DNA from 2 places in the Kitasatospora sp. NPDC007106 genome. Region 1 is predicted to be linked to the other one. Evidence: predicted binding sites of a transcription regulator. Region 1 holds the regulator's gene; the other holds the start of a gene.

What was found. Region 1 encodes HrcA, which represses chaperone genes, less so after heat shock. Its sites were predicted from a motif close to TTNGCACTCNGNNNNNCNGAGTGCNAA; they were not measured.
Region 2: groES (co-chaperone GroES) is a predicted target of HrcA. The motif match lies at 3,181-3,207, and genes of this name have one in related genera.

What each region holds. Positions count from the first base shown of each region.
Region 1 covers NZ_JBEYFP010000009.1:770-6,027, forward strand. Annotated here, with positions in the region: gene dnaJ (molecular chaperone DnaJ) at 1-429, opposite strand, end outside; gene hrcA (heat-inducible transcriptional repressor HrcA) at 502-1,524, opposite strand; gene htpX (zinc metalloprotease HtpX) at 1,796-2,716, shown strand; gene ABZ641_RS02140 (hypothetical protein) at 2,737-3,327, shown strand; gene ABZ641_RS02145 (DUF3097 domain-containing protein) at 3,448-4,281, shown strand; gene hemW (radical SAM family heme chaperone HemW) at 4,294-5,258, opposite strand, start outside.
Region 2 covers NZ_JBEYFP010000093.1:3,312-8,569, reverse strand. Annotated here, with positions in the region: gene ABZ641_RS11810 (LysR family transcriptional regulator) at 1-618, opposite strand, end outside; gene groL (chaperonin GroEL) at 1,009-2,640, opposite strand; gene groES (co-chaperone GroES) at 2,734-3,039, opposite strand; gene ABZ641_RS11795 (hypothetical protein) at 3,288-3,590, shown strand; gene ABZ641_RS11790 (class I SAM-dependent methyltransferase) at 3,669-4,838, shown strand; gene ABZ641_RS11785 (polysaccharide deacetylase family protein) at 4,820-5,258, opposite strand, start outside.

The DNA.
Region 1 (5,258 bases):
GACGGCGGTGTCGACCTGGAGTTCCTTGGTGGTGCCGAAGGCGGCCTCCTCCAGGGTGATCTCCAGGCGGATCATGGCGTCCTGGCCGCGGCGGGTCCGCGAGCGGGGGCCTCGCTGGCCGCCGGCGGCGCCGAAGAAGGCGTCCATGATGTCGGAGAAGCCGAAGCCCGCGGCGCCGAAGCCGCCCGCCCCGGCGCCACCGCCGCCGTTCGGCGACAGCGGGTCGCCGCCGAGGTCGTAGACCTGCCGCTTGGCGGGGTCGGAGAGGACCTCGTACGCGGCGTTGATCTCCTTGAACCGCTCCTGGGTCTTCGGGTCCGGGTTGACGTCCGGGTGCAGTTCGCGTGCGAGGCGCCGGAACGCCTTCTTGATCTCGTCCTGCCCCGCATCCCGTCGGACGCCGAGTACCGCGTAGTAGTCCGTGGCCACCAAATGCTCCGCTTGTTCCGCTTCTGGAAGTGCTTGCGTCCGACCGGCTGCGCCGCCTGGCGCAGCACGCTGTTACGACTCGGCCAGGATCTGACCCACGTACCGTGCCACCGCTCGCACCGCCCCCATTGTGCCCGGGTAATCCATCCGGGTCGGACCGATCACACCCAGCTTTGCCACGCTCTGGTCGCCCGAACCGTAACCGACGGAGACCACGGACGTGGAATTGAGGCCCTCGTAGTCGATCTCGCGGCCGATCCGGACGGTCATCCCGGACTCCGCGGTCTCGCCCAGCAGGCGCAGCAGCACCACCTGCTCCTCCAGCGCCTCCAGCACCGGCTGGATGGTCAGCGGGAAGTCGTGCCCGAAGCGGGTCAGGTTGGCCGTGCCTGCCAGCATGATGCGCTCCTCGTTCTGCTCGGCGAGGGTCTCGAAGAGCGTGGCGAGGACGGTGGAGACGACCGGCCGGTCACCCTGCTCGAAGGCGTTCGGCAGGTCCTCCAGCGCCGCGGGGACGTCCGGCAGCCGGCGGCCGGACGCGTTGGCGTTGAGCTTGGCCCGCAGGTCCGCCAGGACGGTCTCGCCGACGGGGCCGGGGCAGTCGACGATGCGCTGCTCCACCCGACCGGTGTTGGTGATCAGGACGAGCATCACCTTCGCGGGTGCCAGCGCGACCAGTTCGATGTGCCGCACGGTGGAGCGGGTCAGCGACGGGTACTGCACCACGGCGACCTGCCGGGTGAGCTGGGCGAGCAGCCGGACGGTGCGGGCGACGACGTCGTCCAGGTCGACGGCGCCCTCGAGGAAGTGCCGGATCGCGCGCCGCTCGGGCGCGGTCATCGGCTTGACCTCGGCCAGCCGGTCGACGAACAGGCGGTAGCCCTTGTCGGTGGGGATGCGGCCGGCGCTGGTGTGCGGCTGGTGGATGAAGCCGTCCTCCTCCAGCGCGGCCATGTCGTTGCGGACCGTCGCCGGCGAGACGCCGAGGTTGTGCCGCTCGACGAGTGCCTTGGACCCGACCGGCTCCTCGGTGCCCACGTAGTCCTGGACGATCGCCCGGAGCACGGCGAGCCTGCGCTCGTCGAGCGGGCGCACGCCAGCACGCGTGTCGATGAGACGCTCGTCCCTGCGCTCGTTGGCCACGGGGCACGCACCTCCGTCTTCGCCCGTTGGACCTGGTGACCGATCCGATCCTTGGCACTCCGGAAGGCAGAGTGCCAGATTCGTACCTGCCAGTGTAAGGCCCACCCCCGACGGCAGGAACGGGCCTCCCGCGTGATCCTCGACCGATCTCGGGGCCGCGGGCAGTGCCCGGTGCGCCGGTGAGTGGCAGCATCGAAGGCAGCGAGCTACCGAAGGAGCAGCGATGTCGTCGACACGGCAGCACTCCCGCTTCGCGCCGGACCGCGGCCTGACCGGCCGGATGGTCACGACGATGTTCCTCATCGGCCTGGTCTACGTGGGGTTCACCGGGCTGCTGATCGTCATACTGCGCGGCGCCTGGCCGCTGATCGTGCTGCTGTCGGGCGGACTGTTCGTCGTGCAGTTCTGGTTCAGCGACAAGATCACCGAGAAGGCGATGGGCGCCCACGAGGCGTCCCCCGAGGAGTACCCGCAGCTGCACGGCACGATCGACCGGCTGTGCGCACTGGCCGACATGCCCAAGCCCCGGGTGGCGGTCGCCCGCAACGACATGCCGAACGCCTTCGCCACCGGCCGCAAGCCGGAGAAGGCGGTGGTCTGCGTGACCACCGGCCTGCTGCGCCGGCTGGAGCCGGAGGAGCTGGAGGGCGTCCTCGCCCATGAGCTGTCGCACGTGGCGCACCGGGACGTGGCGGTGATGACGGTGGCCGGCTTCCTCGGCGTGCTGGCCGGCGTGACGACCCGGATCGCCCTGTACGGCGGATTCCTGGGCAACAACCGCAACAGCAACGACCCGAACACGGCGATCGCCCTGGTGATCGTCCCGCTGGTGAGCATGGTGGTGTACGCGCTGAGCTTCCTGCTGACCCGGATGCTGTCGCGCTACCGGGAGCTGGCGGCGGACCGTTCGGCGGCCCAGCTGACCGGCCGGCCGAGCGCGCTGGCCTCCGCACTGACCAAGGTGACCGGGCAGATCGCGGCCATCCCGACCGAGGACCTGCGCAAGGCGCAGCCGTACAACGCCTTCTACTTCGCCCCGGCGCTGAGCGCGCGGGACGCGGCGACCCAGCTCTTCTCCACCCACCCCTCGCTGGAGAAGCGGCTGGAGCAGCTCGCCCGGATCTCCGCCGAGCTCGGCCGCTGACGGCCGGAGAGGACCACACCGTGGGATTCCTGGACGCGCTGCTGGGCCGGAGCAAGCCGGTGAAGCCGGACCTGGACCAGCTGTTCGGCATTCCGTCGGCCGCGCTGACCCTGGAGGCGGCGGCCGGGTTCCGGCCGACCGGGCTCGGCTCGGTCTGCTTCGCGGCCGTCGAGGGCGGCGCCTTCGAGGAGGTGAAGCAGCAGGTCCGGGCCCTGCTGGACGCCGACACCGACCGGGGCGGCGTCCCGGTGGAGGGCTCCCGGGACGGCTACGGGTACTCCTGGCTGCTCGCCCGGCACACCCCCGAGGAGCTGCCGGACCTGGTGAACGACCTGCACGCGGTCAACAGCGAGCTGGAGGCGCACGGCTTCGGCCCGCAGCTGCTGTGCTCGCTGGTGGGCTTCCGCGACACGGAGGGCCGCTCGCTGGCACTGGTCTACCTCTACAAGCGGGGCACCTTCTACCCGTTCGCGCCGATGCCGGGCGGCGGCGAGAAGCGCAACAGCCCGCTGGAACTGCAGGTCAAGGCGATGCTCGGGAACGACCTGCGGCTTGAGTCGGACCTCTCCCGCTGGTTCCCGGTCTGGGGCGCCCCGGGCCTCACCGACTGAGGCGGCGCCTCACACGGCTCCTTCACCGCGCGCGGGGGCTCTCGGGGGCGCGGGGGCGGGCCCGGCGCGCCTTACGCCGGACGGGGGATGACCGGGTGTCAGGATCGTAGACTCCCGTCCATGCGCAGCAGGCAGTACGGCCCCGATCTGACCCCGCCGTGGAAGCGGCAGCAGCCGGCTCCGGAGGTGCCCGCCGAGCGGGACCTGGTGGTGGAGGAGGCGGCGACCGGCTTCTGCGGGGCGGTGGTGCGCTGCGAGAAGACCGCGGAGGGCCTGACGGTCACCCTGGAGGACCGGTTCGGCAAGCACCGGGTGTTCCCGATGGTGCCGCGCGGATTCCTGCTGGAGGGCCGCGTGGTGACCCTGGTGCGGCCCTCCGCGCCGGCACCCGCCGCCGGGCCGCGGCTGACCGCCTCCGGGTCGATCGCCGTGCCGGGGGCACGCGCCCGGGTCGCCCGGGAGTCGCGGATCTACGTGGAGGGGCGGCACGACGCGGAACTGGTCGAACGGGTCTGGGGCGACGACCTGCGGATCGAGGGCGTCGTCGTGGAGTACCTGCAGGGCGTCGACGACCTGCCGGCGATCGTGGCGGAGTTCGCTCCCGGCCCGGGCCGGCGGCTCGGCGTCCTGGTCGACCACCTGCTGCCGGGCACCAAGGAGCACCGGATCGCCGAGCGGGTCTCCGGCGACGCGGTGCTGGTGGTGGGCCACCCGTACGTCGACGTCTGGCAGGCCGTGAAGCCGGCCGCGGTGGGCATCGGGGCGTGGCCGCAGGTACCGCGCGGCGAGGTGTGGAAGGAGGGCGTTTGCCGCCGGCTGGGCTGGCCCGTGGACCCGCCCGCGGCCTGGCGCCGCATCCTCGCCTCGGTCGACTCCTACCGCGACCTCGACCCCGCCCTGCTCGGCCGCGTCGAAGAACTGATCGACTTCGTGACAGCGACGGAGACTCCGTAGAGGCGCCCCTGTTCAGTCCACGAGGTCGCGGACGACGGCGTCGGCCAGCAGGCGTCCCCGCAGGGTCAGGGCGGCCCGGCCGGCGGCGTGGGCCGCGGGGTCGAGCAGGCCCTCCTCCAGGGCGCGCAGGGCGGCCTTGCGGCCGTCCTCGGTGAGCAGGTCGAGCGGGCAGCCGTCGACCAGGCGCAGTTCCAGCAGGATGCGCTCGACCCGGCGGTCCTCCTCGGCGAGCACTTCCCGGCCGAGGGCGGGGGTGCGGCCCTCGGCGAGGGCCTGGGCGTAGGCGGCGGGGTGTTTGGCGTTCCACCAGCGGACGCCGCCGACGTGGCTGTGGGCGCCGGGCCCGGCGCCCCACCAGTCGGCGCCGGTCCAGTAGAGCTCGTTGTGCCGGCAGCGGCCTTCGGGGGTGGTGGCCCAGTTGGAGACCTCGTACCAGGAGTAGCCGGCCCGGCTCAGGGCGTCCTCGGCGATGAGGTAGCGGTCGGCGTGCACGTCGTCGTCGATCATCGGGAGCTCGCCGCGGCGGACGCGGGCGGCGAGCCGGGTGCCCTCCTCGACGATCAGGGAGTAGGCGGAGACGTGGTCGGGGCCGGCGCCGATCGCGGCGTCGAGCGAGGCCCGCCAGTCGTCGTCGGACTCGCCGGGGGTGCCGTAGATGAGGTCGAGGTTGACGTGGTCGAAGCCGGCCTCGCGGGCCTCGGCGACGCAGGCCTCGGGGCGGCCGGGGGTGTGGTGGCGGTCGAGCACCTGCAGGACGTGCTTGCGGGCGCTCTGCATGCCGAAGGAGATCCGGTTGTAGCCGCCCTCGCGCAGCTCGGCCAGGTACGCGGGGCCGACGGACTCCGGGTTGGCCTCGGTGGTGACCTCTGCGTCCGGGGCGAGCCCGAACTCCTCGCGGAGCGCGGCGAGCATCCGCACCAGGTCGCGGGCGGGCAGCAGGGTGGGGGTGCCGCCGCCGAGGAAGACGGTCCGCACGG
Region 2 (5,258 bases), on a different contig from region 1:
GGCCGGCACCAGCACCACCATCGGGTCGTCCAGCAGCGGCTGCACCACCAGGTCGGACCAGTCGGTCGCGGCCGCGGACGCCGCGGCCTCCAGCGCCGCCTCGGCCCTGGCCTCGCGGGCCGAGGCGTGCGGGGACGGCACCACCGCGGCACCGCCCTGCGAGTCCGGGTAGCGGAACGCCAGCGCCACCTCGCACTCCCCCGCCCGCACCATCGCCGGGGACTCCGGCGGCTCGGCCTCGACCAGCGACACGCGCATGCCCGGGCGCGCCGCCCGGAGCTGGGCCACCGCCTTCGGCACCAGCGTGGAGCTCGCCGTCGGGAAGGACACCAGGCGCACCCGGCCCGAGCGGAGGCCGGCGATCGCCGCGACCTCCTCCTCCGCGGCGGACAGGCCCGCCAGGATGCCGGAGGCGTGCTTCAGCAGCACCTCGCCGGCCTCGCTGAGCTGCATGCCCTTGCCGGAGCGGACCACCAGCGGGGTGGCCACCGACTTCTCCAGGGCCTTCATCTGCTGGCTCACGGCGGGCTGGGTGCAGCCCAGCTCGCGCGCGGCGGCGGAGAAGGAACCGGTGCGGGCGACAGCGCGGAGCACTCGGAGGTGGCGGGCCTCGATCATGGCTCAGTTATAAGCCACCCTTTGACCCCGCCGGAAGCGAACGGATCACCCAGGACGGGCTCCCCCGACGCCGGGGGAATCCCCCGCAGGCGCGCGGCGCACTGCGCGAGGCGCAGGGGCAGCATCCCCGCCGCTTCCCCCGTGTGGCGCCACGGCCCCGGCGGGGATGCCCGGGTACGGGTCCTCGCCCCTTCGCGCGGTCCTCCTGCGGCCCCGGCCGGCATGCCCCCGCGCGCCCGTGCTGTCCTTGCCCGTCCGCGCTGGGTGGGCCCGTCCCGGATCGCACAGTTCCCCGCGCCCCTGAGGGGTCGCTCTTCCCGGGAACGCCGGAGGCCCGGCTCCTCCCGCCGGGTGGGCGGGAGGAGCCGGGCCTCCGGGGAGCGACTCGCGTCAGTGGGAGTGGCCGTGGCCGCCGTGCGAGTGGCCGTGACCGTTGTCGGCCTCCTCCTCCTTCTTCTCCACCACGAGGGTCTCGGTGGTGAGGAGCAGGGAGGCGATGGAGGCGGCGTTCTCCAGGGCCGAGCGGGTGACCTTGACCGGGTCGATGACGCCGGCCTTCACCAGGTCGCCGTACTCGCCGGTGGCGGCGTTGTAGCCGTGGCCGGTCTCCAGGTCGGCGACCTTGGAGGTGATGACGTAGCCCTCCAGGCCGGCGTTCTGGGCGATCCAGCGCAGCGGCTCGGCCAGGGCCTTGCGGACGACCGCGACACCGGTGGCCTCGTCGCCGGACAGGCCCAGGCCGCCGTCGAGGACCTTGGCGGCGTGCACGAGGGAGGCGCCGCCACCGGCGACGATGCCCTCCTCGACCGCGGCGCGGGTCGCCGAGATGGCGTCCTCGAGGCGGTGCTTGCGCTCCTTCAGCTCCACCTCGGTGGCGGCGCCGACCTTGATGACGCAGACGCCGCCGGCCAGCTTGGCCAGGCGCTCCTGCAGCTTCTCGCGGTCCCAGTCGGAGTCGGTGGAGGCGATCTCGGCCTTGATCTGGCCGACGCGGCCGGCCACGGCCTCGGAGTCGCCGGCACCGTCGACGAGGATGGTCTCGTCCTTGGTGACGGTGATGCGGCGGGCGGTGCCGAGCACGTCAAGGCCGGCCTGGTCGAGCTTGAGGCCGACCTCCTCGGAGATGACGGTCGCGCCGGTGAGGACGGCGATGTCGCCGAGGATCGCCTTGCGGCGGTCGCCGAAGCCGGGGGCCTTGACGGCCACCGCGTTGAAGGTGCCGCGGATCTTGTTGACCACCAGGGTGGACAGCGCCTCGCCGTCGACGTCCTCGGCGATGATCAGCAGCGGGCGGGAGCCGCCCTGCAGGATCTTCTCCAGCAGCGGCAGGAGCTCCTGGATGGAGGAGATCTTGCCCTGGTTGATCAGGATGTACGGGTCGTCGAGGACCGCCTCCTGGCGCTCCGCGTCGGTCACGAAGTACGGCGACAGGTAGCCCTTGTCGAACTGCATGCCCTCGGTGAACTCGAGCTCGACGCCGAAGGTGTTGGACTCCTCGACGGTGATGACACCGTCCTTGCCGACCTTGTCGATCGCCTCGGCGATGAGCTCGCCGACCTGGGTGTCCTGGGCGGAGAGGGACGCGACGGCGGCGACGTCGTCCTTGCCCTCGATCTCGCGGGCCACCGAGAGCAGGTGCTCGGAGACGGCGGCGACGGCCTTGTCGATGCCCTTCTTCAGGGCGGCCGGGCCGGCGCCGGCGGCGACGTTGCGCAGGCCCTCGTTGACCAGGGCCTGGGCGAGCACGGTGGCGGTGGTGGTGCCGTCGCCCGCGACGTCGTTGGTCTTGGTGGCGACCTCCTTGACCAGCTGCGCGCCGAGGTTCTCGTACGGGTCGTCGAGCTCGACCTCGCGGGCGATGGTCACACCGTCGTTGGTGATGGTGGGGGCGCCGAACTTCTTGTCGATGACGACGTTGCGGCCCTTGGGGCCGATGGTCACCTTGACCGTGTCGGCCAGCTTGTTGACACCGCGCTCCAGCGAGCGGCGGGCGTCCTCGTCGAACTGCAGGATCTTCGCCATGTTCCCGTTTCCTCAGGGTCTTACGGTATGGACCAACAAGCACGCCCCGGCCCGGGTCAGTGCTGACGCGGTTCCGGGGCGGGCCGTTACGGCTTACTTCTCGATGATGGCGAGAACGTCGCGGGCCGAGAGGACGAGGTACTCCTCGCCCTGGTACTTGACCTCGGTGCCGCCGTACTTGGAGTACAGGACGATGTCACCGACGGCGACGTCGAGCGGCAGGCGCTGGCCGTCCTCGAAGCGGCCCGGGCCGACGGCCAGGACGACGCCCTCCTGGGGCTTCTCCTTGGCGGTGTCCGGGATAACCAGGCCGGAGGCCGTGGTGGTCTCGGCGTCGAGCGGCTGGACCACGATGCGGTCCTCGAGCGGCTTGATGGCAACCTTGCTGCTGGTGGTCACGTCCGAGCTCCCCTTCGGAGATTACGGGGTTGTCTAACAGGGAAGGGCGATGTCCGCAGGCCTGCCGTCGCGGGGGTCAGGCGCGCTCCGTCGCGTTGGCACTCCCCCGGGGGGAGTGCCAGGAACGACCATAGGCCGCCGTTAGCACTCAGTCAACCAGAGTGCCAACGCCAGTCGCCCGGTGTCCCCGGGTGCGGGTGAGTAGTCGTACTCATGTGCGGCACCGGCGCGGCTGGGACGATGGCTGCATGACCGCGATCCGACCCTCCGTCACCCGGGACCTCCTGCACACCGCCTGGCTGCTCGCCGTCGAGACGGCGCTCGGCACCGGAGCGGTGTACGCCCTGATCGTCCTGCTGTTCGCGCTGGCCACCCCGGACAGCGGCATCGGCGTGGTGGCGGCGTGCATCGGCGTGTTGGCCGCCGCGGTGGCCGTGCCGCTCACCGCGATCGCGGTGAGCGTGCGCCGCGGGTACCGGATCGCACCGGTGGCCCTGGTGGTCGTCGGACCGGCGCTGGTCGCCGGCGCGCTGTCCGTGCTCGGCCACTGAGCGGCGGCCGCGCCCCGGACCCGGCGGGACCCGGCGGGACCCGGGGAGACCCGGGGAGACCCGGGAGAGAATGACCGGGTGGAGATCGAATCGTTCCGGGCGCTGCTGACCGACGAGGGGCGGGCGCTGCTCGCCGAACTGCGGGAGTTCACCCCCGACCGGGAGCTGGCGCTGGCCACCCGGCTGCGCCGGGACCACCCGGCGGAGCTGGTGCGGGCCGCCTTCGAGCAGGCACGGCTGCGGCAGCGCGCGCGGGCCAAGTTCGGCGCGGACGCCGACCTCATGTTCTTCACCCCGGACGGCGTCGAGCAGGCCACCCGGCGCAGCGTCGCCGAGTGGCGGGCGGCCCGGTTCGCGGGTCTGGGCGTGCGGCGGCTGGCGGACCTGTGCTGCGGCATCGGCGGGGACGCGATCGCGCTGGCCCGGGCCGGGGTGTCGGTGCTGGCGGTGGACCGGGATCCGCTGACCTGCGCGGTGGCCGCGGCCAACGCGGCGGCGCTCGGCCTCGCCGGGCTGGTGGAGGTGCGCTGCGCGGACGTCACCGAGGTGGACACCGACGGCTTCGACGCGGTGTTCACCGATCCGGCGCGGCGCACCGCGCGCGGGCGGGTCTTCGACCCGGAGGCCTACTCCCCGCCGCTGTCCTGGGCGCTGGAGGCGGCGCGGCGGACGCCGTTCGGGGCGCTGAAGGTCGCCCCGGGGATCCCGCACGAGCTGGTGCCGGAGGGCGCGGAGGCGGAGTGGGTCTCCGACCACGGCGAGGTGAAGGAGGCGGTGATCTGGTTCGGCACCGGGGCGGCGGCGCCGTACCGGGCGACGGTGCTGCCGGGTGGCGGCAGCCTCTCGGGCACCGGTGACCGGGCCGGGGCCGGCCCGGTCGGCCGCTACCTGTACGAGCCGGACGGCGCGGTGATCCGGGCCGGCCTGGTGGCGGACGTGGCGCGCAGCGTGGGCGGCCGGCTGGTCGACCCGCAGATCGCGTACGTGACGGCGGACGAGCTGGTGCCGACCCCCTTCGCCCACGCGTACGAGATCGGCGAGGTGCAGCCGTACAACGTGAAGCGGCTGAAGGCGCTGCTGCGCGAGCGCGGCGCCGGCACGGTCGTGATCAAGAAGCGCGGGATCGCCATCACCCCGGAGGAGCTGCGCCGGCAGTTGAAGCCGAGCGGCCCGCACGAGGTGACGGTGATCCTGAGCCGGACGGACGACGGCCCGCTGATGATGCTGGGTCAGCCGGCCGCGATGTAGTCCTCCAGGCGGCCGACGGCGAAGCCCTGCTCCTGGATGCGGGCCAGCAGTTCGCCGAACATCGTGGTCATCGTCTCGCCCTTGAGGTCCTTGGGGCCGCGGAAGTGGGCGAGGATGATGTCGCCGGGGCGGAGCTTCTTGTCGGCGGCCTGGTACTGCATGTCGTGGATCTGCATGGACTCGCGCCAGAGCACCACGGCGCGCGGGCCGCAGGCGCGGACGGCTGCGCCCAGCGACGGGGTGTGCGCGCCGTCGCCGTACGGCGGGCGGAAGAGCGTCGGGGCGGTGCCGTACTGCTCGGTGAGCGCGGTCTGGGCCTCGCAGACCTCGGACTTCTGGCGCTCGGGCGAGAGCCGGCTCATCGCGGGGTGGTCGACGGAGTGGTTGTGGATGCGGTTGCCGAGGGCCTGCAGCGGCTTG